Regions from separate parts of the Vibrio coralliirubri genome, predicted to be linked through region 2. Evidence: predicted binding sites of a transcription regulator. Region 2 holds the regulator's gene; each other region holds the start of a gene.
The links. Region 2 encodes PurR, which represses purine synthesis genes. Its sites were predicted from a motif close to TNANGNAAACGTTTNCNTNA; they were not measured.
Positions count from the first base shown of each region.

Region 1: a site for PurR is predicted at 2,417-2,436, ahead of glyA (serine hydroxymethyltransferase). Genes of this name have one in related genera too.
Region 3: a site for PurR is predicted at 2,453-2,472, ahead of purT (formate-dependent phosphoribosylglycinamide formyltransferase). Genes of this name have one in related genera too.
Region 4: a site for PurR is predicted at 1,945-1,964, ahead of glpX (class II fructose-bisphosphatase). Genes of this name have one in related genera too.

Region 1 is NZ_AP025470.1:766,415-773,817, reverse strand. Features, by position in the region: gene OCV20_RS03740 (DUF4250 domain-containing protein) at 1-168, shown strand, start outside; gene OCV20_RS03735 (hypothetical protein) at 401-727, shown strand; gene glyA (serine hydroxymethyltransferase) at 1,111-2,361, opposite strand; gene OCV20_RS03725 (YitT family protein) at 2,709-3,311, shown strand; gene OCV20_RS03720 (winged helix-turn-helix domain-containing protein) at 3,394-4,959, shown strand; gene OCV20_RS03715 (hypothetical protein) at 5,062-5,970, shown strand; gene treC (alpha,alpha-phosphotrehalase) at 6,109-7,403, opposite strand, start outside.
Region 2 is NZ_AP025470.1:1,263,086-1,270,488, reverse strand. Features, by position in the region: gene mukF (chromosome partition protein MukF) at 1-993, opposite strand, end outside; gene cmoM (tRNA uridine 5-oxyacetic acid(34) methyltransferase CmoM) at 1,119-1,904, opposite strand; gene elyC (envelope biogenesis factor ElyC) at 2,020-2,871, shown strand; gene torR (two-component system response regulator TorR) at 3,038-3,751, opposite strand; gene torD (molecular chaperone TorD) at 4,037-4,684, shown strand; gene purR (HTH-type transcriptional repressor PurR) at 5,000-6,004, shown strand; cyclic di-GMP riboswitch class I at 6,175-6,260, shown strand; gene OCV20_RS05950 (TfoX/Sxy family DNA transformation protein) at 6,388-6,978, shown strand; gene OCV20_RS05945 (TVP38/TMEM64 family protein) at 7,113-7,403, shown strand, end outside.
Region 3 is NZ_AP025470.1:2,042,430-2,049,832, forward strand. Features, by position in the region: gene sbcB (exodeoxyribonuclease I) at 1-119, shown strand, start outside; gene OCV20_RS09360 (CidA/LrgA family protein) at 145-516, shown strand; gene OCV20_RS09365 (LrgB family protein) at 519-1,196, shown strand; gene cdd (cytidine deaminase) at 1,483-2,370, shown strand; gene purT (formate-dependent phosphoribosylglycinamide formyltransferase) at 2,538-3,713, shown strand; gene OCV20_RS09380 (thiopurine S-methyltransferase) at 3,829-4,482, opposite strand; gene OCV20_RS09385 (RelA/SpoT domain-containing protein) at 4,807-5,583, shown strand; gene OCV20_RS09390 (c-type cytochrome) at 5,726-6,295, opposite strand; gene OCV20_RS09395 (cytochrome C) at 6,292-6,795, opposite strand; gene OCV20_RS09400 (molybdopterin-dependent oxidoreductase) at 6,795-7,403, opposite strand, start outside.
Region 4 is NZ_AP025470.1:234,964-242,366, forward strand. Features, by position in the region: gene OCV20_RS01070 (helix-turn-helix transcriptional regulator) at 59-679, opposite strand; gene glpX (class II fructose-bisphosphatase) at 878-1,885, opposite strand; gene zapB (cell division protein ZapB) at 2,210-2,452, shown strand; gene rraA (ribonuclease E activity regulator RraA) at 2,563-3,081, opposite strand; gene OCV20_RS01090 (1,4-dihydroxy-2-naphthoate polyprenyltransferase) at 3,155-4,072, opposite strand; gene hslU (HslU--HslV peptidase ATPase subunit) at 4,228-5,568, opposite strand; gene hslV (ATP-dependent protease subunit HslV) at 5,627-6,175, opposite strand; gene OCV20_RS01105 (SPOR domain-containing protein) at 6,401-6,940, opposite strand; gene cytR (DNA-binding transcriptional regulator CytR) at 7,063-7,403, opposite strand, start outside.

The sequences.
Region 1 (7,403 bases), 500 kb from region 2:
ATGGATCCTGTAATGTTGATGAGTATCGTCAACATGAAGCTACGTGACGACTTCGGTGGTGATTTGGATCGAGTGGTCAACTTCTACGAGATCGACAAAGCAGCATTGATCGCTAAACTTGCGTCTGCTGGTTTTGAGTTCCTTCCAGAAGCCAAACAGTTTCGATAGTTATTTAGAACACGCTTGATTTTGAAAGGCCAACCTCAGTGTTGGTCTTTTTTATTGGTGATACGTATTGGATAAACATGTAGTTAGCCAGTTATAAATTATCTGTCTACATCTATACTTTTATATCTTAGAGTCAACGAACGCTCCTTGAACCAAAGCGTATTGTTGTATAGGCTACCTGAAATAGCATATAAAACTCATCACCCAATCTGATGATAGCGAAGGATTAACAATGAAAAGACTCGGACTTTTGGCAGTTTTCGCTGCAACACTGACTGCAGGTTGCGCTTCAAATACACAGCAAGACAATTTTCGTGAAGCCTCTTTTGAGCTGTGTAACACCGAAGTCGATATTTACTCAGTAAGCCATGATGAAAGAGTACGCATTGTCTGCTCTGATGGCTCTAAATTCGCTTTAAACAACGAAGACACGCTAGAAGTGATGCGTGATATCAATATCGATTACTGTGACGGCGAAGGCTTAGGCAAATTCAACGAGAGCCGCCATTATTACTCTTTCAAGTGTAAGTCTGGCACCCTGCTTAGCATCCGAAAGTAAAACCAACATTAGAAAACCACAAAGGGTTGATGTGCAAGCATCAGCCCTTTTTAGTACCCGCCTTTCTGTATTCTCAGATCACTCAACTCTCATACCGACAAATACAAAAAAGGCCCCAAAAGGGACCTTTTAAACTCTTTTTCAAAGTAGATGAGCGAAGTTCAAGGAGCTCACACGGATTTTGCGCTAGCAAATGAGTATGTCCGACACAGAAATTCATTCATTCTCTGAGAATTACCAGACCAATAAAAAAGGCTCCCAACAGGAGCCTTCAAATTCATCGTTTTTCAAAGTAGTCGTTTGAAATTCTAGGAGAGCACGCGGAGCTTACGGATGTAAGTGAGCATGCTCGACAACGAAGTTCAAATTACTACGCAGAAAAATTAAGCGTAAACCGGTAGACGCTTACAAATTTCTAATACTTTTGCTTTCGTTGCTTCGATAACAGACTCATCGCCCATGTTATCAAGGATGTCACAGATCCAACCTGCTAGCTCTTTCGCGTCTGCTTCTGAGAAACCGCGACGAGTAATAGAAGGAGAACCGATACGGATACCTGAAGTAACGAACGGGCTACGTGGATCGTTTGGTACTGAGTTCTTATTCACAGTGATGTTCGCTGCACCTAGTGCTGCATCTGCTTCTTTACCTGTGATGTCTTTGTCGATTAGGTCAACTAGGAACAGGTGGTTCTCTGTAGAACCTGAAACGATGTTGTAACCGCGTGCTAGGAATTCAGCAACCATTGCTTTTGCGTTAGCAACTACGCGAGCTTGATATTCTTTGAACTCTGGCTCTAGAGCTTCTTTGAACGCTACTGCTTTACCAGCGATAACGTGCATTAGAGGACCACCTTGGCCGCCTGGGAATACTGCTGAGTTTAGTTTCTTGTAAAGATCTTCGCCTTCGTTAGAAAGGATAAGACCACCACGAGGACCAGCAAGCGTTTTGTGCGTTGTCGTTGTTACAACGTGAGCATGTGGAACTGGGTTCGGGTAAACACCTGCAGCGATTAGACCAGCAACGTGAGCCATATCTACGAAGAAGTAAGCACCTACTTTGTCAGCGATTTCACGCATGCGCTTCCAATCACAAACTTGAGAGTAAGCTGAGAAACCACCGATGATCATCTTAGGTTTGTGCTCGATAGCTAACGCTTCCATCTCTTCGTAATCGATTTGACCTGCTTCATCGATACCGTAAGGGATGATGTTGTATAGCTTACCAGAGAAGTTTACTGGAGAGCCGTGAGTTAGGTGACCACCGTGTGCAAGGCTCATGCCTAAAACAGTATCGCCAGCATTCAGTAGTGCCATGTATACAGCGTTGTTTGCTTGAGAACCTGAGTGAGGTTGTACGTTTGCGTATTGAGCGCCAAACAGTTCACATGCACGTTCGATTGCTAGAGTTTCAACTTTATCTACGTACTCACAACCACCGTAGTAACGCTTACCTGGGTAGCCTTCAGCGTATTTGTTTGTAAGTTGAGAACCTTGAGCTTCCATTACACGTGGGCTTGTGTAGTTTTCTGAAGCGATAAGTTCGATGTGCTCTTCCTGACGAAGAGTTTCTTCTTGGATAGCTGCGAATAGATCCGCATCGTAATCAGCAATGTTCATGTCACGCTTAAGCATCTGTATCTCCTGACTCAGATTGTACTGAAAGTTTCAAAAAAACCACACAACGACCGAAAGCAAACGTTTCCGTCACCGTTTTGATGTGACGCATTCTACATAATTTGATCTAGGTCATAAAGAGCTAATTGCAATTTTATCATGCAGTTTTTTCATAATCACATATAAGATTCATCATGGTTATTTGGCTTATCCAACCAAAGATGACGCTTACTGTCAATTTTACGCTTTACACCCTGTAAAACGCAGATTACATAGGTTTACCTTAATTTTGCACCTCAAGCTACCGAAAGCTAAGGTTTTTCTCTACTATGCACGCCTTTATTGGTTAGGTAATTATAAAAACGATGGAAAAACACTCACGTAAAGAAGATTGGGTAGCGATTCTCACTGGCACGTTTTTAGTGGCGTTAGGCGTCTTCTTTTTACAGTCAGCGAACTTGCTTACCGGTGGTACTACTGGCTTGGCTCTGCTTTTGAGTCAATTTTTGCCTGTAACCTTTGGTATTTTGTACTTTGTTGCCAATTGCCCGTTCTACTTATTAGCATGGAAACGATTTGGCCGTAGCTTTGCTATTAGCAGTGCGATTTCTGGTGCTTTAGTATCTGTGTTTGCCGATCATTTATACTTAGTTATCTCGCTAGAAGTTCATAACGAGATCTATTGTGCTGTTGCCGGCGGCTTATTAATGGGCTTAGGTATGCTAATCCTATTCCGTCACCGCTCAAGTCTGGGTGGCTTCAACGTACTGTGCTTGTTTATCCAAGACCGCTACGGTATCTCGGTAGGCAAAACTCAAATGGGTATTGATGCGTGTATTCTGTTTGCATCGTTCTTCTTTGTGTCACCTTGGGTCATTGCCGTATCTGTATTAGGCACCGCAGTATTGAACATCGTATTGGCAATGAACCACAAACCAACTCGCTACTCAGTGAATTACGCGTCTTAATACCAATCACCCTGTGAATTACTAGCTGTTTTTAATAACAAAAACAGCTAGAATTTAGGTTTTATAAACCGTCGCCTCTTCTATGCAAGATTACCTCTCTAGCGCCAAAGACCAACAAGCCTCTATTTATATTGAAGGCTTGGAATTCAACCCCAACACACGAGTCTTAAGTTGCGACGAGCAGGTCATCGATTTAGAACCTCGTTCTATTGAATTACTCGAACTGTTTCTGACTAGCGTGGGTGAACCGCTCGCTGCTGAGCACATCATTGAATCTGTATGGCAAAGTAACTTCATTTCTAAAAATGTTCTGACAAACCGAATCAGTACCTTACGTTCAGTACTTCAAAAACACCTACCAAATAGCGACGCGACCAAAATACTGGTGACTTACCCACGCAAGGGTTACTTCCTTAACCCAAGTTCGGTTAGCTTTGCTGCGGCTTCCCCTGATACCGAAGCGGATGATACCGCCATAGAATCTCCAACCAGTCAAAAAGGATTTAGCTCCAATCTAGTTAATCCTTGGCTTGTTGTGGTGTCTTTGGTTTTGCTGATCAGCACAGCGGTATTGGGCTACATGCTTTGGCAATCTTCGACTCGTGCTTCTGAAGTCGAACGCGATCAACGATTGATTCCTAAGGTCGAACTTCTCCTGAATCGAGTGGATGCCATTGGCGATAATTCCAGAAAATACCGAAAAGTCGTAAAAGCATTAATACTTCAACAGCAGATTGAGTACGCCTACACCGATCTTGCTAACCAAGATGCGCCAAGCTACTTCCTTGACCCTATAGATAGCTCTCCCTTCTTTCCGGGCGCAAAGAACATGCGTACCAGTGATTACCTGCTTAACATTCAGCTGAAGGATCAAGAAGTAGATAAACGCCTTGTCGCTAAAATAAGCCTGATTTACCCAAACTCAGGGAAGTTGGCGTTTGGTGGGGTTTACTCTATTGATGTTAATAACATCAGCAGCAGCGTTATGGAGATCAACCGAGAGTTGGCTAACTACTTTGCTCTGCCCGCACCATTGTCGCCAGAATGGTCCGTCGACAATACCGAAGTCAGTGAATTGCTGAGTGGAAAAACCATCACGTTTGATGGCATCAAGCTCAACACCATGACGTCTACTCTGATTGCACGACAACTTGCTCTATTTGAAACGGATCAAAAGAAGCTCATTGCGTTCACCAATCTTGTTCAAACTCGATTTAAGTTACTACCGGACGAACTCAAACTTTGGGTTGGTATCATTCATTTCAAACTGAGAGACCTGCAAACCGCAAAAGAACTTCTGACCAATACCTCAGGAAACTCTACGATCGAAAATGCGTTGGTTTATATGATGGTTTCTCACATTGCTTATAAGCAAGGCAACATGGAGAAGTTCCGCCTTAACTACATGGAGTCTCTGGTTGCGTTATTGAGAGTGGTTCCATCCGAAGATCTATTCGCTCGACTATCTAAACCTGAATCCAAATCGACCTGCCTACAACCTTGGAAGAGCTTAAAGCTAAGCGTTAAAGAGCCTTTAATCATAAAGCAGTGGGAAAAGTTAATGCTTAACTACTGCACCGCTGTCGGGCAACAGTTCTCAAAGGGTAAAGAAAAACCCTTTAAAATAAACAACTTAAATATAAATTAAGATCTTATGTGACTTCGTTTTTTGCCCTATTTACTCCTCAAACAATAGCATTCCTAAAAACATCGGGCCCACCAAGGGCTTCCAACTTTAGGAATGTTCAACATGAAAAAAACAATGACGCTACTAGCGACCTCTCTCTTTGCTCTCTATGGTTGTGGCGGCGGAGGCGGCTCTTCTTCTGGTTCTACAGATGGTAATAAAGGTCCAAGCAGTCAGGTTGATTACCCGATTGCGAGCTCTGCATTTTCCCCTAAACCAGAAACAACATTGGGCTACTCGTTTACCAAAGATGGTGAGACTGAAGGCGTGATGACAATGAACTTCACTCCTTTAAGCGGTGAACTCATTATTGTAGGGTTACAAGAAGAGGCCGGCAATGAAGCGGTCGTTCAAGTTATCAATGATCTGATCAATTACGGCATCACCGAATTTTATGTATCTGAAGACATCATGACGAATATTGAAGGTACACAAGAAGACGGCAGCATTTATTTTGCAGGCCCTGACCGCGGTCTACATGAAATCACCAATGCCTACTTTATTGGTAGCCAATACATCACAGCAGTTATGTACAGCAGCCCTCTTTTCCGTTTGAAAGGAACTGACGTAAAAGAGAGTAACCCAATCATTGATATCAGTGAGGAAACCGTTTCATTGCAAGTGACGTTAGATGGCGAAGCAGTCGCTAACTTGCTGAATGATTTTGAAGATAGCTCGTGGGTATCAAGCCTGCCAACTAATGCCTCATGCCTAGTCACATGGCAACAACAGGTTAAAGAAACAGGCGTACGTAAGAGTTTCAAGATCTCTGATAAATCAATCGAAGCTGCGAACCTAACAGAGAAAAACACCTACTACATTAACTGTGAAGGTATGGATTCGACAGAATTTGGCACATCATCAGAGCGTTGGTTCAACCCTAGCATCGGTTTGATTGAACAGATTGAATTGATGTCTGTAGAGCAATCTACGATCGAAGAATCAGCAGCGGTACTAACCTCAATTAGCTAGCCGTGACTTAGATTCACTAAGCTTAACCGCGAGCTAACTGCAAACAATAAAAAAGGCTTTGGGGAGCACTCCAAAGCCTTTGTAGAAGCCTAATCCTTTAAGGGGAATTAGAATTAGGCTTATTGAAATGAAACAAGGTTAACCTTCAATCAAGAGAATACGAGTCTCGTAAGGACGTAACACTTGATGATGTAATGCAACTGAAGTGTTCGCTTGTTGATAGTTAGACAACAAACTCTTCGCCTTAGTCATATCAAAACGTTCCGGTAAAACGCATTCTGCCTCTTCACCATAATAGTTGTTAATACACAGCAAAGTCTGCCCTTCGTTCTGACGTGCATACGCAAAAATTGATGAGTGCTCAGGCAGTAGGTCTTGATAACTGCCATCCGTAATCACTGGCACTTGTTTACGTAACTCAATCAAACTCTTATAGAAATAGAAAACAGAGTCTTTGTCTTCCAGTGCTTGCTCGGCGTTGATCTCAGTGTAGTTATTCGCAACATCCAACCATGGCTGTGATTGTGAAAAGCCTGCGTAAGGCTCACTGTTCCATTGCATTGGCGTACGAGAATTATCACGAGATTTCTGCGCCAAAATCGCCATCATATCTTGATGAGCTACACCATCACGGTTCACCATGATGTCGTACATATTGGTACTCTCAACATCACGATACTGGCTAATTTCAGTGTAGCCAGGGTTGGTCATGCCAATCTCTTCACCTTGGTAGATATAAGGTGTGCCTTGCATCATGTGAACAGAAGCGGCAAGCATCTTGGCTGATTCAACGCGATATTGCTGATCGTCGCCTAAGCGACTCACGACTCTTGGTTGGTCGTGGTTACACCAGAATAGTGCGCCCCAACCTTTTCCGTTCAATCCCGTTTGCCAGTGATTGAAGATCGATTTGAGCTGTAAGAAGTCAAACGGAGCATTAGTCCACTTCTCACCATTGGTGTAATCGACCTTAAGGTGGTGGAAGTTAAACACCATCGATAGCTCGCTGTTATCAACGTTTGAATATTGCTGACAATGCTCCAACGTGGTTGAAGACATCTCGCCTACGGTCACGCTACCGTACTTCTGAAATACTGCTTCGCTGACCTCTTTCAGGTATTCGTGCACACGTGGACCATCGGTATAGAAACGACGACCATCACCGATATCATCATTAGGGAAGTCTTGCTGCTTCGAAATCAGGTTGATCACATCTAAGCGGAAACCATCAACGCCCTTCTCTGCCCAAAAGCTGATAACGTCTTTCACTTCTTCACGTACAACCGGGTTCTCCCAGTTGAGGTCAGCCTGTTCTTTGGCGAATAAGTGTAGAAAGTATTGCCCAGTCGCCTCATCTAGTTCCCACGCATTACCACCGAACTTAGACTGCCAGTTAGTTGGTGCTTGGCCATCTACGGGATCTTTCCAGATAT
Region 2 (7,403 bases):
AAGATCCGTCAGCTTCTCAGCATCGGCGTAGGTCAATAACCAAGGCGCATCAAAGTAGTCAGTGACTGACTGACGCAAGCGCTGGCTAAAGGCACGGTTTTTATCCATATCAATCGCGGTACGGATGAACTTGTGAACATGGCGGTCGTAGCCGATCCATAAATCGATGGCTTGTTGGCCCCAACTGGTTATTCGGTCTAACTTCATCTGCAAGCCGAACAGGGTTTCGCCAACGAACTCGAGTTCATCGTCACCGTAGACAATTTCTTGAATATCGAGGATCTGTGTTTGCAGTTCATCACCCGCCGCTTGCAAGGTGTCTTGCAACTCTTTTAGCGTGGAAGAGGTTTCTGAAAGCAAGGTTTCACAGTTGTTAATCGCCTCTCGCCAATCCTTGTTTAAAAGGTCGGCAATTTGCTGCTTAACGGTTTGCTGCTGCTCATCCATAACACGTTGGTTAAGATCAATCTGATCGAAAATTTCACCAACAGAATACTTGAGCACGCCGTAAACATTCTTTCTCCAATGTCCTGGCGTTCCGCCTTTTTGTGCTGCTTCAATGGCTTTTGCCATCTCGTCCGCAACCATAGAAAGCTGGATAGACAGTTTCAACTTAGAGAACTGACGGTGACGTAAATAATAATCTGAAATACCAATCGCTAATGGTGATAAGCGATAAATACTCGCACCATCGGTAATTTCGCTGGTAAAGCGGCTAATCAACTTCTGTTTAACTAACTCGTTGATGGCATTGTTGGCACGAAACGCGGACGCTTCGCCAGTATCTTCAAACAGTCGAGTGACGATGGTAAATGCATCGTGCAGTTCACCCTCGCCCAACTCTTCATCGAACCTTTCATTGCTTAGTACTGCGATAGCAATCAAAAATGCTAAGCGCTCTGGTGGCAAGTTTAATGAAAAATCATGCTGCTTGACCCAGCCCACCAACTCATCAATTGGCTGCTCTTCGGCAGTTTGAGTCATTTCACTCATTGTGGTTCCTGTTACTGTTCTTCGTCATATCGAATGTATTAGATATGACGCCTATTTCTTTATGACGCGGGCTTCTTACGATTGCATAGCGCATGTTGTGGCTTCTTTTACCACATTCACCGCTGTTATTGCGCAGGTTTTTGAGCCCAAACGTGAATATAACGGCCTAGTGACAGATATGGCTCTTGGCGACATAGCTGTTTTTCCAGTTCCAATACATCTTCAAATTGGTAATCGCCCATGTACTCCATATTACCTATGTAGTCACTGAAAGAGCGAATGCCTGATTTACCACAGATTTCTAGACCAGCGTCTTCTATCCATTGATAAACCTCTTCCGGCTTCAAGCCTTTTTGTGGTTGCAGCTTAAACCGTTTTCGATGTGGCATCCCATTCAATACATGAGGAATGTTGCCACAAATCACATTTTTCAGGACTAATCCGTGGTGGTTGTAAAACATTATCGAGGCAACACCACCCGGTTTAACTTGTTCAAGCAATAAATCAAGCGCCTCTTTAGGATCGGCTAACCATTCCATTACGGCATGAAACATCACAAAATCGACTTTCTCATCGAGATGTTCTGCAACTTTTTGTACCGGTGAATGAATAAATCGATATTGCTCTAGCAAACCCGCTTCGCTGATACTTTCTTCTGCGAGCTTCAGCATTTCAGAAGATAGATCACACAGAGAAACGTTATGCCCAAGCGACGCAATTTTTTGCGACATCTGCGCAAGTCCGCCTCCAGCATCAAGCACATGCAGCGGCGAAGCTGATTGCTCAAATTTGCTCAAAGCTTGTTCTAAATCTTCCCATACGATGATCTGACGGATCTCTCCTTTGTCAGAGCCGTAAATATTTTTTGCAAATTTGTGGGCAATATCGTCGAAATTACGGTCTTCAGTCACGGCTACTTGAGTTATTATGTCCTATCGTGCCTGCTATTCTGTCACAGGAATTTCAGGAATAAAGAGGCGATGTCTCTTTTTACTACTAAGTGATGTTTTTTCGGACTATTCGGATATGTTTGAGCTGAAAAAAGTAGTGTCTTCGCTATTGATGCCACTGCCAGCAATGTTAATTCTCGCTTTTCTGGGTTTAGCCCTAGTGATGTTTACTACCAAAAGGAAGACTGGTTGCCTAATCACCCTTTCAGCCCTATGTGGTATTTTCCTAATCGCTTTCCAACCAGTTTCTAGTCAACTTTTAATGCCAATGGAAAGGCAACACACCGCATTTTTACCTGTCGATGAAACCGTCGATTACGTGATGGTTCTCGGAAGTGGTCACGTCGTAGACGACCAAATTCCACCGACATCAGAACTTAGCCGCACCGGCCTGATGCGTTTAAGTGAAGGGATTCGTATTCTACGTCTTTACCCTGGTGCAAAACTCATTTTGTCTGGCTATGGCGCAGGCACTGAAGTAAGTAACGCAAGAATGATGGCTAAAGTTGCATTAGCACTTGGCGTAGCAAAGCCCGACATCATTCTGCTTGAAACAGCAAAAGACACCTGGGAAGAAGCCCGCCAAGCCGCTGCGTTCGTTAAGAATAAAAGAATGGTGTTGGTGACTTCAGCGAGCCATATGACTCGCGCACTGAACGAATTCAATTCAGCTGGCATGAAACCACTACCTGCACCAACCAACTACCTTGCACAAGAAGGTATTGTTGAGCCTTGGAACAAGTACATGCCAAAAGCTCTTTACCTTGAGCAGACTGAGCGTTACTGGCACGAAACCATGGGATTGGTTTGGCAAAGCCTGCGTGATTGGCTAGATACAAGCAATGACATTGTCGAAGAGCCGGTTATTCCAGAAGCTTCCAGCTTAGTTGAAGATGACGGTGAGGTTTCTGCGGCTCAGCCTCAGTAAACCCACTGAATCTTTAAACTCATACTGAGCAGACTGAGTCGGCAAGTATTTTTAGGTTCTCTGTTCGTTAACAATGAACGCTAAGCAATAAAAAAGCCGAGACATCAATGATGTCTCGGCTTTTTACGTTTAAATGTCGTTGTTGATTAATCACTCCCGAAGGAAATCAATCACCAGCGAACATGTAACCTTCACCGTGAACCGTCACAAAAATTTGTGGGTTCTTAGGATCGAACTCCATTTTTGCACGCATACGACGAATCAGTACGTCGATAGTACGGTCATTAGGCGCGTCCACTCGGTGGCTGATCATATTCAGAATACGTTCGCGGCTTAATACTTGGTTAGGGTAAGAGGACAAAGCCACTAGCAGTTCGTATTCTGCTTTGGTCAGTTTCACCGGTTCGCCGTTTTTGCTTAACGCACGACGAGGAATATCAAATGTCCACTCACCAAAACGAACCACAGACTCATCTGATGTTTCTTCTACTGCGCCCGCAGCTGTTTTACGAGCGGCAGAGATACGCCAAAGTAGGTTTTTTACTCGAACTAATAACTCGCGAAGTTCGAAGGGTTTAGTAACGTAATCGTCAGCGCCCATTTCAAGGCCTACGATTTTGTCGATGCTATCCGTGCGTCCAGTAACTAAAATAATTCCAATGTCTGATTGACTGCGTAATTCGCGAGTTAGCATCAATCCATCTTCGCCTGGTAAGTTGATGTCCAGCATAATGAGGTCAACGTTGTTTTCTTCTAACACGTTTCTCATTTGAGCGCCGCTTTCTGCTTCGCTCACTGTGTAACCCTCGTTCTGGAAGTATCCAACCAGTTTACTGCGGGTTACCACATCATCTTCTACGACTAATACGTGATAGCTCATCTACACCACTTTTCTTATTTAATAGTTTCAGTGACTATTCTATTCATAACTAGTAACAATTCTAGTGGTACAGAAGATAAAAGCCAGAAACATGGATTTTTTTTGATACAAGACAATCTTAAACCTTGCTATTTATCGTCCATCGCAATTCAATATAGGCATTACTACTAACGAGTAACTTTGCGTTTCGCAAATAACCTTGTTATTCAGCCTTGGTGTGCTTATGCCCAAGTGACTTCAAGATGTATATAAGCAACATCACAAGACTAAGTCAGGATCTAACAAATGAAAGATACGAAAGCGTTCAACGAGCAAAGAGCAGAAATATACTGGTGGCTATCAAGCTTATTTGCCAAAGAGCTCACTCAAGAAGAACTCGATCACTACCACTCTGTTGAAATTCGTTCTTTCCTAACTGGTTTAGGCGAAAATGAAACACTAAAGCCAGCGATTGATAAGTTAGTGGATGCGCTGAACCGTCTACAAACACGTGAAGATGCCCAGCTAGAACTGTCTGCAGACTTTTGCGACCTTTTCTTAAAGACAGATAAACACGGCGCTCTTCCTTACGCTTCTATGTATATCGGCGAAACTGGCCTTTTGAATGATAAGCCAGCAAAAGATATGGAAGAGATCATGGCTAAGCACAACTTAGTTGTGAACCAAGATCTAAAAGAGCCAGCAGACCACATTGCTATCGAACTCGATTTCCTTGGTAACTTGATCATTCGTTCAAACGAAACGGATATTGAAGAAGAGCTAGAGAATTCATTTGCCGTTCAACAGCAGTTTATCGACCAACAACTGCTGACTTGGGTACCAAAGTTCAACGTGAAATGTCATGACGTTGATGAATTCGGTTTCTACGCTAGTGTCTCATCTTTGCTACTCGCATTCTGTCAATTAGACACTCAATATTTAGCTGGTGAATAGCTTATTGGATGACTAGGTAAATAAATTCAGTAGAATGTGACAATTCACCCGGATTTCTGGGTGAATTTTATTGCGAGTAGTTTCTAGTCAGTCTAAAATTGTGACCGCAAACGATAAAATATGAAACATTCACGAAATGCTATGCTTATTAAAGTTCAGAGCATTTCGGTGTTAAGACAAGCCGCTCAATAGCGGTTTTTTGTTTTTTAGCACTTTAGTACCCAAAGAGCCCTACAAATTTAAGCTCTTAGTTAGGTAGCTTAACGGCTACTTTATTCCGTACTTTGGGAAAGTAGCTTCTAATAGGATAAAACCATGGCCACTATAAAAGATGTCGCTCGCTTAGCCGGCGTATCAACAACAACCGTTTCTCACGTAATCAATAAAACTCGCTTTGTTGCAGAAGCAACTCAAGAAAAAGTAAACAAAGCCGTAGATGAACTGAACTATGCACCAAGTGCTGTTGCTCGTAGCTTGAAATGTAATACAACACGCACTATCGGCATGCTAGTGACTCAATCAACTAACCTATTCTTCTCTGAAGTTATCGATGGTGTTGAGAGCTACTGCTACCGTCAAGGTTACACTTTGATCCTGTGTAATACGGGCGGTATCTATGAGAAGCAACGTGACTACATTCGAATGCTTGCAGAGAAACGTGTAGATGGCATCTTAGTTATGTGTTCTGACCTAACTGAAGAACTAAGAGAGATGTTAGACCGTCACGCTGACATCCCTAAAGTTATCATGGACTGGGGCCCTGAGAGCTCTCAGGCTGATAAGATCATCGATAACTCTGAAGAAGGTGGCTACCTAGCGACCAAATACCTTATTGAACGCGGTCACTCTAAGATTGCATGTTTAAGTGGCCACTTAGACAAAGCAGCATGTGTTGAACGTATTGCCGGTTACAAGCGTGCACTTAACGAAGCTAAGATTTCTGCCGATGAAAATATGATCATCGAAGGTAACTTCGAGTGTGATACGGCTGTTCTTGCTGCAGAACAAATCGTTGAGATGGAAGATCGTCCAACGGCGGTATTCTGCTTTAACGACACAATGGCACTCGGCTTAATGAGCCGCCTGCAAGAAAAAGGCATTCGCATTCCAGAAGATATCTCAGTGATCGGTTACGACAACATCGAACTGGCTGAATACTTCTCTCCGCCGCTAACGACCGTTCACCAACCAAAGCGTCGTGTTGGTAAGAATGCATTCGAAATTCTATTAGAGCGCATCAAAGACAAAGACCACGAAAAACGCGTCTTCGAAATGCACCCTGAAATTGTTGAACGAAGTACAGTTAAAACGTTAAATTAATTGATAATTCGAGTTTAATTTCATCAAGCGCACCTTTAGGTGCGCTTTTTTTATCAGCAACTATAATGAACCCAGATGCACAACGGAAAGATCATTAATTGAAGCAATATCACATTTTGAAATATCAACTGTGAGCTTCATTCAACAAAAACTTTATTCTATTCAATCAGTCACGCACAGGGCAAACCACTCGAAAGAGTGAGACGCAAAGCTTCCGGCCTAAACCACTCGTTGGTATGGTAGCGGGGTTACCGATGGCAAAATGCAGTAACTACTAATAATTTAGTAATTTACGGCTTATTGACAATTTAATTGCAACATTTTGCTAATCTCTCGGACCTGCTTATTTGGTGGCGTAGTTCAAATACACCGAGATAAATAACATGGATAAACCGATACTAAAGGACTCGATGAAGTTATTTGAGTCCCTAGGAAAAATAAAATCACGCTCAATGTTTGGTGGCTTCGGTCTTTTTGCTGATGACACTATGTTTGCTCTGGTTGTAAATGACCAGTTGCACATACGCGCAGACAAAGGCACAACGAAACAATTCGAACAACAAGGGTTTCAACCGTACGTCTACAAAAAACGTGGTTTCCCTGTCGTTACTAAATATTTCGCTTTACCTGAAGGCCTCTGGCAAGACCAAGAGAAAATCTTGCAGCTTGCAACCACGTCTCTAGGTTTTGCTAAAGAAGAAAAAGCTGAGCAGTCTTCTGCTAAGCCGACCCGACTCAAAGATCTGCCTAATCTTCGACTCGCTACCGAGCGTATGTTGAAAAAGGCAGGGATCGATTCTGTAGAACGTTTATATGAATCTGGCTCTGTAAACGCATTTAACGCCATCAAAGAATCGCATGCGTCTTCTGTCAGTATTGAACTACTTTGGGCGCTAGAAGGCGCGATCAATGGTACACATTGGTCTGTTATACCGCAGCAGCGTCGCGAAGAGCTTATCAATCGCGTCAATTAACATTGTCAGTACAATCTCTATACACAACTAAGCCGCATTTACTGCGGCTTTTTTTATATCTGGTGAAAGTTAATCTATGCTTTGCCTGTCTATCTATACTATCGGTATGCATTGAAAATTTAGAGGAAGTATCAATGAGTAAGAAAATGATATTGGGTATTGTGTTGGTCGTAACCATCGTGTTGTTAGGCATCAATTTCGGCCAGTACCTAACGCTTGAAAATGCTAAGGCCCAACAAGCTGTGTTAAATGACTACATTGACAGCAACTTTATTGCGGCTGCCGCTATCTATTTTGTCGCGTATGTAATGATTACGGCTTTCTCCATTCCAGGTGCCGCTGTTGTGACCCTATTAGGGGCCGCGCTATTTGGCTTCTGGAACAGCTTGCTGCTGGTATCTTTCGCAAGTGCGATCGGTGCTACT
Region 3 (7,403 bases), 780 kb from region 2:
GCCGTTTAGAAGAGTACATGCTCAACCTTGAAAACCTCGCGCACGAACATGAAAGCGACGAGAAGAAAATGGCTATCTTGAAAGCGGTTTATCAGTACGTAGAAAAGTTAGCTAGCTAATTCCATTATCAAGAGACGTAACACTTTGAAAGAAAGATTGACCCAACTGGTTTACTGCTTAATCTCCTTCACCTTAATCATAGGTGCACTTACAGCAGGTAACGCGTTACAACACTTTTTGGATACCTCAATCCCAGGCAGTATTTTTGGCATGTTGATTTTGTTTGCCGCCATGGTGATTGGTATTGTTCCTTCGCACTGGGTACAGCCCGGTGCAAGCTTGATTATCCGCCTAATGATCTTACTGTTTGTTCCGATCAGTGTTGGGTTGATGGATCATTTCGACATGCTCATCGCGAACGCATTGCCAATTATGGCTAGCGCCGTTGGTGGCACGTTGCTGGTGTTGGTGTCCTTATCATGGTTCTTAGACCGCTTGCTTTCGAGAGGTAACTGATCATGTGGATTCTACTCACCATCGTGGTATTCCTGTTTGCTCGCTGGGTAAGTCAAAAAGTAAACTCGCCGCTGTGTAATCCCCTGCTTATCAGCATTGGTATCATCATTCCGATTCTCACGTTCTTTAGAGTACCGTTTGAAACTTACTATGCTGACAACACTTGGATTACCTACATGCTACAGCCTGCGGTTGTTGCACTTGCTTACCCACTTTATGAACAACTACCTCAAATCAGAGCCAACTGGCGCATCATTACCTTTGCTTGCACGCTAGGCAGTGTGATGTCGATGACAACAACGGCATTAATCGCAGTAGCATTTAAAGCGGACTTAACTTTGATTGCGAGCTTGTTAGGCAAATCAGTCACCACGCCAATTGCGATGGAAGTATCGAGCCATTTAGGTGGTGAAGCAGCGATTGCGGCAATACTGGTATTGATTGTTGGTCTGTTTGGGGCAATTTTTGCTTATCCAATCTACAATCTCATTGGTATTAAGAGCCCGATCGCCCGTGGTTTAACCATGGGTACCGTGTCTCACGCTTTAGGCACCGCGACTTGTGCGGAAAAGAATCAGGAAGATGCAGCATTCAGTTCTTTGGCTCTTGTGCTTTGCGGCGTCATTACCTCAATCATCGCACCGAGTATATTTTCGCTCGTGGTTTGGTTCTATTCTTAACCTAAACGATCACCACGCGATTCAGCCCAACCAGAATGCTGTTTATTACAGTGTCTGTTTGGGCTTTTTATTCGCATTTATTTAGCAATAGCAGTCAAGTCACGGTCTTTTACGAGCAATAAGTGCGATATCAGCTGTATAAATGGCTCCTGTAATCGATTTCAAGTGTGACCTCACTCTAATTATGCAAACCAATGTAACAACAACAATTCAATAGTGATCTTTGTCACAGAAAATTCCTGAGCAATGCATAAACTTAAAGCCTAAGGTCAATTAAGGATTCAACATGAACAGTCGTATTACCCTGGCGCTGGAAAGTGCTCCATCATCAATGAAAGCGCTTTTGAGTGACATCGTATTAGCAGACAACTTTGACGCGACATTGTCCCCAGAACAATTTGCTAGCCTACTGCAAGCAAGTGGTCTAGCGGATGACGAACTACGTATTGCGCTACTTCCTTTTGCCGCAGCGTATTCTTACGCTCCGTTATCTGACTTTTATGTTGGTGCAATCGTGCGTGGTTTGTCTGGTACTCTGTATTTTGGTGCAAACCTTGAAATCGCTGGTGCTCAACTTGGTCAAACCGTTCACGCTGAGCAATCTGCAATCAGCCACGCTTGGATGAAAGGCGAGCAAGGTATCTCAGATATCACCATCAACTTCAGCCCTTGTGGTCACTGTCGTCAATTCATGAACGAACTGACAACAGCAAAAGAACTTAAAGTTCAGCTTCCACAACGTGATGAAATGTCTCTGCAAGAGTACCTACCAGACTCGTTCGGCCCTGCTGATTTAGGTGTAACAACAGGCCTAATGACGAAGCTTGATCATAAGTACACGACCGAAGAAACAACGCCTATTGTTGTAGAAGCGCTAGCAGCACTAAACCGCAGCCATGCTCCTTACACCAAAAACCTAAGTGGTGTTTCGCTACAACTGACGTCAGGTGAAATTTTTACGGGTGCTTACGCAGAAAATGCAGCGTTCAACCCGAGCCTACCACCTCTGCAAGTGGCGTTGATTCAACTTAAACTGGCTGGCTTCGATTTCGAACAAATTGAAAGTGCTGCTTTGGTTGAAATCGCAGAAGGTAGCATCAGTCACCTAGCGGATACGCAATCTACATTAGAAGCGATTAACCCCGACATTCCAGTGACTTACTTAGCAATCTAAGTACATCTGATTAACAAAAATTTAAATAAGCAGCCCTATTTAACAGGGCTGCTTTTTTTATGCCTGTAATTAACGCAACAACTTGCGCAAACGTTTGCTTTTGTCATTGAAATAAGTATGATCACCCCGTTTTCAATCAATCGTTCAAAAGATCGGAAGGAATTTCTATGTTTGGTACTGCTACTCGTGAAAATGCTACTCGTGTACTTCTATTAGGTTCAGGTGAACTCGGCAAAGAAGTTGCTATCGAGTGCCAACGTTTAGGTTTGGAAGTTATTGCTTGTGACCGTTATGCAGACGCACCAGCAATGCAAGTTGCGCATCGTAGCCATGTATTAGACATGTTAGACGGCGATGCACTTCAAGCGATCATTGAACTAGAAAAGCCAGATTATGTGGTTCCTGAAATTGAAGCTATTGCCACCAGCAAGTTGGTAGAGCTAGAAGCGCAAGGCTTAAATGTCGTTCCAACTGCGAATGCGACCAAGCTAACGATGAACCGCGAAGGTATCCGTCGTCTAGCTGCAGAAGAGTTGAAACTGAGCACTTCTCCTTACCGCTTTGCAGACACCTTTGAAGATTTCTCAGCCGCTGTTGAATTCGTGGGCATGCCTTGCGTTGTTAAGCCGGTAATGAGCTCTTCAGGTAAAGGTCAAAGCGTTATCAAAACAGAAGAAGACATCCAGAAATCTTGGGACTACGCACAAGAAGGCGGTCGCACTGGCGCGGGTCGTGTGATCGTTGAAGGCTTCATCGACTTTGATTACGAGATCACCCTTCTAACCGTTCGCGCAGTCGACGGTGTTCACTTCTGTGCGCCTATCGGTCACCGCCAAGAAGACGGAGATTACCGTGAATCATGGCAGCCACAAGTGATGTCAGACAATGCACTTAAAGCCGCACAATACACGGCTGAACAAGTGGTTAACGCACTAGGTGGTCACGGTATCTTTGGTGTCGAGCTGTTTGTTAAAGGCGATCACGTTATCTTCAATGAAGTATCCCCTCGCCCACACGATACTGGCTTAGTGACATTGATGTCTCAAGACTCATCTGAATTCGCACTGCACGTACGCGCCTTTACCGGTATGCCGATCAAATCTATCACGCAATACGGCCCGTGTGCATCAGCGGTTATTCTAGGCCAAGGCACTTCAACCAACATTCGTTTTGAAGGTCTTACAGAGGCGCTAGACGCACCACAAACGCAGGTTCGCTTGTTTGGTAAGCCTGATATCGATGGCCGCCGTCGTCTAGGTGTGGCGCTTACTCGTCGCAACAGCACTGAGACAGCGATTGAAGATGCAATTGAGAGCGCGTCAAAAGTAAAAGTGATTTACTAACCAGCTATTCAATTATGAACAATCACGAGTTCAAATCTGAACAATAAAAAAAGACGGGCTATCGAGCCCGTCTTTTTGTTGGTGTTATCTGTTGGCTTAACTAAGCAGACTGAACTTAAGCGTCTGACTCAATCAAATACACTTCTTCACTGAATCGAGACAAGCCCTTCTTAGCAATCTTCGGATGTTCATCGTCCGCAATATCTTGATTCAACAATGTGATTTTGTATCCCGAAAACAATTGATCAATCTCTAACTTAGGTACGCTAAACGGAGGCCCCGCCATCTCGCTTTGGTCATAATCTAGAGTCACCAAAAGGATCTTACCGCCCGGTGTCAACAGTTGTTTCAAACGCTCTACGTACTGCACTCGCATCTCTTCAGGCAATGCGACTAAAGACACGCGATCATAAATGGTGTCGACAGGCTGGATTGGCGCTGTAAAGTAATCGCCCGTGTAGATGTTCAGTTCATCGAATTGATACAGTTCGTGCTGACCGCTAATTTGAGTCACAGTCGGCGTGTAAAGGTGCTCTGCAAAAAATGCGCGAACCGCAATCTGGCTTAACTCGACACCTTGAACATCTTCATGCTTTGAAGCTAGCCAAATCAGATCTTCACTTTTACCACAAAGTGGAACGAACACACTCTTCTCGTAGCTGGGCTCAGTCTTTTCCCAAAATTTAATCAGAAGTGGGTTTACATCTTCGAGGTGGAAACCAATTTGGTTGGCTGCCCATTTATTGTGCCAAAATTCAGGATTATTCATCTTTCGTTCATGTTAAACAGTCATAATGCAAGGGTACAGTATAGACAGGTAAGAGCAACCTTAGCTTGGTTTAAAGTACCAAATTAGTTTCGATAAAATCAGAAACTGGCTAAGTTCAAAGTTCTGATAATTGCGGAACTAACGCTTGGATTATTTGTCTATATCTTCACATTTTAAAGCAATATTAAACGTTAGAGTTGGTTTCTGTCTTAACTAGCCCCATTTAATATGTAGTAAGTTTAGTTAAGCTGTTTTTACTCTTGTGCGTTACTGGTTACCCCTTTTGACTACCCGTTTTTTGTAACCTTGTATTTTGGAGTTTGAATGAGTGTATTTCTCCGTACGACGGCCCTAATGCTTTTGGTATTGAGCCGAGCGCCTGCATTCGCAGCAGCACCTGTTTCAACAAGTTCAACAGATCAAACGCGCACTCCTGCGCAAAACCAAATATCTTCAAACGTATTCCGTCATAGTTTGAGCGGCCTTTACGGCATCAAAGCCTTCGACTCACGCCCGACTCAGCCTTACACCGACTTCGATATTCTGTACAGCAAAGCGCATCAAGGCCAAGCTGAACTAGAAACTATCTGTAAAAGTACTGCCCTACTCACCAATTCTGAAGCGCTATTTGCTGGCGTTAAATCTCAAGCTCGTGCAGAAGAAAAAATCGCCCTTGAGCTTGATGGTGATGTGACAAAAATTACCGACTTAGCCCGTGCAACTATCATCGCGAACGATGTAGAGAGCTTGGTTGAAGTTTACGAAGCGTTAAGCCGTGAAGCAGACGTTGTTAAGCTGAAAAACAAGTTTAAATCACCAGCTGACTCTGGCTACCGTGACCTTAACTTGTTGGTTCGTTTACCTAAAACCAACATCATTGCAGAGGTTCAACTTCACTTAAAAGCGATTGCTGATGTGAAAAGTGGCCCTGAACATGAGCTGTACGAAATTATCCAAGGTATTGAGCGTCACGCAATTGCAGAACATCGCCCAATCAACGATATCGAAGCGGCACAAATTAATAGCCTAAGACGCCAATCTTTAGAGCTTTACCAACAAGCATGGCAACCGTACATTACCACGCACATTAAAGCGGCTTAACCGCTTATTCATAAACAAGAACGACAAAGGGCTGCATAATCGCAGCCCTTTCCTTTATCTATTGTTTTTCTTATCGTTATCTACTGCTTTACCCACCGAACCTCGTAGAGACCAACTTAACCAGTGTTCCCAAAAAGCTCAGCTACTGGTGATAATACTCTTTAGTGCGGTTGTATAAGTCCAATGGCTTCAACGTACCATAGAATGCGGCTACGTCTTGCAGGTCTTCATCTGAAAGGTGTTTGACCACCGACTGCATGTACAAATCTTGGCGTTCATCACTTTTAAAATCACGCAGTTGCTTAATAATATACCCCGCTTTCTGACCTTTGATGTTTGGATAAGATTGTACGAAGGGAATTATTTTGTCGCCATGACACTGACTACATAGATTCTGAACCAACTTTTCACCTGACACTAAGCTAGGTATGTAATCTTTGGTGATTACCTTGCTATCGACAAGCGTTTCAACCTCAGATTTAGCTTCCACTTCAAGCTTCGGCGCTGGTTTCGACTCTATTCCTAATGATTCGACGCGCGAGGCAACTTTATCTTCAGTGCTCGGCTGTTCATCAGTACACGCCGACAACAACAAAACTACTGATACAGCGGCTATCGCAATAGCTCTATTTGCAGCAACTCTATTAACAACAGCTCCGTTCGCAACGTTTCCACTCGCAAGAGAAGTTCGCTTTAATCGCTTAATGATCATTGGTTCTCTCCCGGCATAGGTGGCATCAAGGCGCTATCAATAGGCTTACGACGATACTTGTTCATATCGATGCCTTTGTCTTGATAGTAGGTACTGAGGTAATCCAATACCGGATCCCAAGTATCAGATAGATCCCACAGCCCTTGAGTGTCGACCATCCACTGAATGGTTTCACGCCATTGCTCTCTGTTTCCGCTGTTCTGAGCAACGATTAAGCTGGTATGGCAGGCGTTACATTGCCCTTTCACGGTCTCCCAACCGGGTGCCATGATCAGACCCGACGCTTTATCTACGCCGTAGTACTCTTTTGGGTTCTCTGGAATGTCTTCAGCATGAACGAGCATCGACGTTAATAAGCTACACACCAATGCCGCTCTCATTATGCCTTTACGGTAACTGCGCTTGCTGGCAGGAGTTGAGTCTGTATGAAATGCGTGAACATCAACCAAATTGGTAAGTTTAGAACTGCCATCAATAGGCTTATTGGAAATAGACAGCATCACGACACTCTTACAGCAATACGGTGGCAACCATTAAACAGGTAACCTTTAGGATTCCATTGCGGTTGCACGACTGGCTGGCTATCACCTTCGCTATCGGTCGCCTTCGCCCAGATCTCATAATAGCCGGTCATAGGAAGGTCTAGATCGGCTTCCCATTGTTGCCAAGCGCCCTTGTTTACTGGCTTATTCAGCTTTGCATCGTGCCAAGTGGTACCGTAGTCGTAACTCACTTGCAGCTTCTCAACGGTTCTTAACCCAGCCCAAGCATGACCACTGACTTTAACCTTTTTACCAAGCGCAAACTCTGTCCCGCTTTTTGGAGAAGTAATCAGCGACTTCACAATCATCTCTTCAATGATTCGGAAATCTTTGTTATCTACTTTCTCACCCGGAGCGATTGGGTTCTTAGGCACTTGATAAGCAGGAGCCGCCATCTTATGGCCATCATGAATCTTGTTTCGAATACTGATGCCTGTTGTGCATTTCTGAGAAACAGAAGCCGGTCGACCGCCAAATACCGTTCGTAGTGGATAACCATGGAGATATGGGATCGGCTCGCCATTCATTTCCCATGCAATCAAGGCGTTATCGTTCATCGCAGCTGC
Region 4 (7,403 bases), 1.0 Mb from region 2:
TTTCAATCTATTTGTGTTTTCTCAATATTGAGACGGTATTAATCGCTTACCGTTACAATCAAAGTGCGGGTGTTAAGGTATAAGTACAGCGTCGTTCGCCAGCAATGATGTGTTCTGTACGGCTCACGTGGCACTCATCTTTTAGTAACTCAGTAAACACATTGAGCTCAGATTGGCACAGACTAGGGCAGCGAGTTGCAGCCTTACAGATAGGGCAGTGGTTCTCAATCAAGATGTAGTGATCATCATGCTCTTGAAGCTCAGCCATGTAGCCTTCGTCTTCACGAAGTTGGGTGAGTTTTTTAAGCTTGCTGATGAGTGAATCACAGTCAGACAATGCAGTTTGATACTGCTTAAGTGTGTGTTGTTCACGCTCGGCAGCAACCTTAGCCAGTCCTTCTTTACCAAATAGATTCTCCACAGCATCAATCACTTGAATCGTGAGTTCACCATGTCGGTCTGAAAATTGGCTATGACCTTGTTGAGTTAGGGACCAGTGGCGAGTCGGGCGACCCACTTTCACTTTCACATCATGAAACGCAAGAATACCGTCATCTTCCAGGCTTTGCAGATGTTGCCTTGCACCCATTGTCGTCATGCCAAATTCTTCTGACAGTTGTTTCGCGGTTACCGCGCCTTGACGCTTAATGGTCTGTAAGATTTTGTCGCTTGTTTTCATACTATCCCTACCTCATGAACCCTACTATTATGAGGCAAGGTGTTTATAAAGCAAACCATTTACTATATTGATAGTAATTTACTCGATAGATAGCGTTATACTCTATTGGCTGCCATGGTGAGATTCTGCTGCGCTAATAAAACAAAAGGCTGATACTTGGTATCAGCCTTCGAATATTCTGTTTAACCGAGTTTTGGCTTACAGGATATGACCTACTACTTCTGGGTCTTTACGCTCTAGGTAGTGGATAGATTTGATGCGGCGAATCGTACGGCAACGGCCACGGATAAGCAGAGTTTCTGTGGTTGCGATATTACCTTGACGAGAAATACCTTCTAGCAGGTCACCCTTAGTGATGCCTGTTGCTGAGAATACAACGTTGTCGCTGCGTGCCATGTCTTCCATCTTCAACACGATACCCGCCGTTACGCCCATTTCTGCGCAGCGCTCAAGTTCAAGTTCACCGTGCTTGCGGTTTTCTTCTGTGTCACCTTTAACTTCATGACGAGGTAGAAGACGACCGTGCATGTCGCCGTCGAGTGCGCGAATTACCGCAGCCGAAACCACACCTTCAGGTGCGCCGCCGATGCAGTACATGACGTCTACTTCGCTGTCTGGCATACACGTTAGGATAGAAGCCGCAACATCACCGTCTGGCACAGCAAATACACGAACCCCCATTGCTTGCATATCGGCGATGATTTGATCATGACGAGGCTTAGCAAGCGTGGTTACGACTAGAGTATCAAGTGTTTTACCTAGTGCTTTAGCGATGTTTTCTAGGTTTTCTGTTAGTGGCAGTTCTAGGTCAATCACGCCTTTAGCGCCAGGGCCAACAACCAACTTTTCCATGTACATATCAGGCGCTTTAAGGAAGCTGCCTTTTTCGCCTGCCGCCAATACAGCCAATGCATTTGATTGGCCCATTGCTGTCATGCGTGTTCCTTCAATTGGGTCAACTGCGATGTCGACAGCGTCGCCGCCCACACCTACGTTTTCGCCGATGTACAGCATAGGTGCATCATCGATTTCACCTTCGCCGATAACAATCTCACCGCTAATTTCGGTTTTGTTTAATAGGCTACGCATTACTTCTACAGCAGCGCCATCTGCAGCGTTTTTGTCGCCACGGCCAAGCCACTTGTAACCAGCCAGTGCTGCACCTTCTGTGACACGAGAGAATGACATTGCTAAATCGCGTTTCATGCGGACTCCAAAATTTTCAAAGGGGGAATAGAAATTTCGCGGCGAATTTTACCATATCCAAAAGGAAACGTTTGCCTTTTTGTTTTTTGGAGATTGCTCTCGATCAATTCGCAGTGGAAAACAGTTATTATTCATCAAAATAATCGGTTTGCCGTTGTGGTGGTAATCGTTCACGTCAATATTCGGTAAAAAGCGCTGTTTTTTTCATCGAATGGCGCAAAATATCGAATATATTGAGTGTTTATCCTTGCTCTGCTGAGTAGAATGGGGAAATAAGTGGAGTGAACCTTCACCATCAAACGGATAACTTAAAGGTAGGCCAGAATGTCTTTTGAAGTACTAGAGCAGCTAGAAGCAAAAATTCAAACAGCAGTAGATACAATTGCACTTCTTCAAATGGAAGTGGAAGAGCTTAAAGAAGAGAAACAAGCACTAGCAACAGAAGCTGGTGAGCTTAAAGCAAGCCGTCACGAGCTAGAGCAAAAAACTCAGCAAATGCAGGAAGAGCATTCAGCATGGCAAGATCGCATCCGTAACCTTCTTGGTAAAATGGATGAAGTAGAGTAATCGACTCTTCAGATTTAAAAAAACGCCCGCTACTCAGTAGCGGGCGTTTTTGTTTGTGTTCTAATACTTCGTATTCTTAAGCTTTGTTTTAGTATTCAAAGCCGAGTGAGTTACTCGACCTCTTCTTCTTCAACATCCAGATCAAGTTCTACATCTAAAGGCTCGGCAGAAAGAATGATGCCGGTGTTGTCTGCGTAGAGGTAATCTTCGGGTAAAAAGGTCACGCTGCCAAAGTTCACTGGAACGTCTAGTTCACCAACACCTTCTTGGCTCGCACCAACAGGGATAGAAGCCAAGGCTTGGATGCCTAGGTTCATGTCTTCAAGCTCATCGACTTCACGAACGCAGCCGTAAACCACAATTCCTTCCCACTCATTGTCTTCGGCAAGTAGGGCAATCTCAGCATCGATCAGCGCTTTACGTAGTGAGCCGCCACCATCGATTAACAACACACGCCCCAGACCGTCTTGCTCTAGTACAGAGCGAATCAAAGCGTTGTCTTCAAAACACTTTAATGTCGTGATCTGTCCTGCGAAAGATGCACGTCCACCGAAGTTGCTGAACATTGGCTCCACGACATCAACTTGATCCAAATATATGTCGCACAGTGCTGAAGTGTTGTATTCCATTAGTATACCTTTTGAACAATGAGCTTACTTTGAGTATATCGGCGCTTGATCCCTTTGCAATGATTAGTCTCATTTAACTCAATAGAGTTTGAGCTACGACAACCCCTGCAAACAATAGGTTAGTGACCAGTGAGCATTTCACAATCACGGGCATCATTGGTGCAATTTGCGCTGGCTTTTCGGTTTCCCAAACAGCTTTGCCATGTTTGTAAACAATGATAATGCTCAGCAAAAACGGCAGGCTGATCCAGACCGGCTTTTCTTGAATAAGCAGGTAGATAGCGAAAGACGCAAGGGCGAGGCCAAGCAGAGCAAAATGGTAGTGTTTGGCTTTGCGTTGCCCTAGGCGAACCGCCATGGTGCGCTTACCGCATTCGCTGTCATTTTCGATATCACGCATGTTGTTGATATTGAGTACAGCAACCGCCATCAAGCCACAGCCCAATGCCGGAAGGAATAGGCTTGGTTCAACGTGACCAGTGTGTAAGAAGTAAGTCCCTGAAACACCTAACAAACCAAAGAAGATAAACACCGATAAGTCGCCAAGGCCGATATAGCCATAAGGCTTATTACCGACGGTGTAAGCGATGGCAGCAATAATGGCTAATACGCCTAACGCAATGAAAGATAAGATACTTTCAATCGAGGTTAAGGCATGAAAAATAAGAATCAGTCCAGCGACCATGGTAAACACGATGTTGAGGATGATCGCTTGCTTCATGGTTTTCGCCGTCACCGCACCAGATTGCATCGCACGTGTTGGCCCCAGACGATTTTCATTGTCTGTGCCTTTTACGGCGTCGCCATAGTCATTGGCTAGGTTCGATAAAATCTGTAATAGGGTAGCGGTTAAAAATGCCAGTAGGGCTATCGATAAAGAAAACTGACCACCGGCGAACGCTAAACTACTTCCTGTAAGAATAGAGACAAGTGCGAGAGGCAGAGTTTTTGGTCGTGCGGCATCAAGCCAGATCAGTAGAGATTGTTTCATCGTAGGTCTAATTCTTTGTAAGTCTTCGTTTCATACTGTGATTTGAGTATACGCCCATTTTTCGGGTAATAAAAAGCCCACTCGAAAGTGGGCCTTGAATTCGCTTATTAGCTGCTATTTCTTTGAGATAGAGCAATAAGTTGGAGTTTCGTGTGCTACAGGATGAAGCGGCTTAGGTCTTCGTCTTCAACGAATTCGCAAAGTTTCGATGTTACGTAAGCTTCATCAATCACTAGCTTGCTGCCAGCTTTGTCTGTTGCTTCGAATGAAATCTCATCCATTAGGCGCTCCATTACCGTGTGTAGACGACGCGCACCGATGTTCTCAGTGGTTTCGTTTACGCGCCATGCTGCGTCCGCAATCTGGTTGATGCCATCTTCAGTGAACTCAATGCTGACATCTTCTGTTTTCATTAGGGCAATGTATTGCTCTGTTAGCGATGCTTTTGGTTCAGTCAGGATGCGTTTGAAGTCATGTGCTGAAAGCGCTTCAAGTTCTACGCGGATTGGCAGACGACCTTGTAGCTCAGGGATCAGGTCAGATGGCTTAGCCACTTGGAATGCGCCTGATGTGATAAACAAGATGTGGTCAGTTTTCACCATGCCGTGCTTGGTTGATACTGTGCTGCCTTCGATAAGAGGCAGTAGGTCACGCTGAACACCTTCGCGAGATACGTCTGGGCCTGAGCTGTCGCCACGCTTACAGATTTTGTCGATCTCATCGATGAATACGATGCCGTTGTTTTCAGCGTTGAAGATCGCGTTCTCTTTTAGCTCTTCTTGGTTCACAAGCTTCGAAGCTTCTTCTTCCGTCAGTGCTTTGAATGCGTCTTTGATTTTCATCTTACGCTTTTTCTTGGTGTCGCCTGCTAGGTTTTGGAACATGCCTTGCAGCTGGTTCGTCATCTCTTCCATGCCTGGAGGTGACATGATTTCAACGCCCATTTGCGGCGCAGCGACATCAACTTCGATCTCTTTGTCGTCTAGCTTACCTTCACGCAGTTTCTTGCGGAAAATCTGACGAGTGTTTGAAGAGGTGGTGTCTTCAGTGGATTGCTCGTTCTGGCCCCAAGCATCACGTGCTGGTGGTAGAAGGGCATCAAGAATACGTTCTTCAGCTTGTTCTTCTGCGCGGTATTGTACTTTTTCCATCGCTTGTTGGTGTGTCATCTTGATGGCAACGTCCGTTAGATCACGGATGATGGTCTCAACTTCTTTACCAACGTAGCCAACTTCGGTGAACTTAGTCGCTTCTACCTTAATGAAAGGCGCGTTTGCTAGTTTCGCTAGACGGCGAGCAATCTCAGTTTTACCGACACCCGTTGGGCCAATCATTAGGATGTTCTTTGGCGATACTTCAACACGCAGGCTTTCTTCAAGCTGCATACGACGCCAGCGGTTACGCAGAGCGATAGCCACTGAACGCTTAGCGTTGTCTTGGCCGATAATGTGGCGATTGAGTTCGTGAACAATTTCGCGAGGAGTCATCTCAGACATGGTTTTTCCTTAATTCTTTAATCACTGTTGAATACAACGTTATTGATGGAAGCGGTCGTTACTCTGGCTTTGGCAGCTCAACGGTGCTTTCTAGTTCTTCAATAGTGTGGTGATGGTTGGTGAATACACAGATATCGCCTGCAATGTTCAGCGACTTTTCTGCGATTTCACGCGCATCTAAATCAGTATTTTCTAATAGTGCAGTAGCTGCTGCTTGAGCGAAGTTACCGCCCGAGCCGATCGCAATCAGGTCGTTCTCTGGTTGAACTACGTCACCGTTACCTGTGATGATCAGTGAAGCGGTCTCATCCGCTACTGCTAACAGTGCTTCTAACTTACGTAGAGCACGGTCGCTACGCCAATCCTTCGCTAGCTCAACGGCAGCTTTGGTCAGGTGGCCTTGGTGCATTTGCAGCTTGCTTTCAAATTTTTCGAATAGCGTGAAAGCATCAGCAGTACCGCCAGCAAAACCTGCCAGTACTTTGTTGTTGTATAGGCGACGTACTTTACGGGCATTGCCCTTCATTACAGTATTGCCTAGAGATACTTGTCCATCACCCGCGATGACGACTTTATTATTACGACGTACAGATACAATGGTAGTCACGAGTAGGGCCTCTTAATATTTCTTATCTTTGGGTATAAAAAGTATATGAGGATGGTGCTCGGATAATTCAAGGAAGGGTGAGTGATGTCGTGCAAACTTATCGGCGGAAGTTGTAAGGAAATTTGGTTAAAGGGGAGGGGGATAAAAGAAAACCTCCACAATGGGAGGCTTTCGCTGTTTGATTTTCGGCTTTTATTAAGACAAAGACTGCCGCGGAATCTAAAACTACTCGGTGTCTTTCCAAATAGCACAAGGTTCAATTTTCGCTCGTTGCAGCTTATGGCGGTCGCGTTCTGCGTCACGCTTCAGCTTGTATGGCCCTAGAACCACACGGTACCAGCTACTGCCATCTTTCTTGCGGATCTCACTCGAGATACCTTGGAAGGCAATATCCAACTTACGTGCTTCTGCCTGCGACGAGGTTTTGTAAGCGCCACACTGCATGATGTAAGGGATCTTAGAGATCTGTTGCTCTTTGGCTTTTACTTCAATCTCGCGGCTTGGCAGCGTTTCAACGTAGTCCCACTTCTCTTCAGGAGGCGGCGGAATCACTTTCGCTGGTTTTGGCTTAGGTTTTGGTTTGGTTGCCACAGGCGTTGGTGCTGGCGGCTCAGGATCATTACTCAATAGGTAAAGTCCGTAACCAAAACCACCGGCAAGGAGGATCGCCAAAAGACCACTGCGCCAAGGTTTACGGCGAGGGGTTTGTTTTTTGGTTGGTTTTTTCGTGCCACGACCACGCTTTACATAATCTCTATTAGCCACAAGACAATTCAATAGTTGCTGATTCTGCCCTCATGGTAATCCAGATTGCGCGAGGATAATAGTGCAGAAATGGAAGCGGCACATCAAAATGTGCCGCAGATTTGTAAGGGTATTTCTGAGGGTTACATTCGAGGTGGCGCTGTACTGCCTCGAACCACTAATTTAGCTTCAAGCAGACGCGAACCTGCTTGCACATCGTTGCCCTTCAATAGATCAAGCATCATCAACATCGCTTGGCGTCCAATCTCATAACGAGGCTGAGAAATAGTGGTTAGCGGTGGATCGCAGTATTGTGCGAATTGGATGTCATCGAAGCCGACAATCGATAGATCTTGAGGAACGCGCAAGCCCAGCTTCTTCGCTTCTTGAATCGCGCCAATTGCCATCGCATCGTTGTGACAGAAGATAGCCGTTGGTTGTTCAGGCAGTGCCAGTAATTGACGAACTGCTTGAGCGCCCGCTT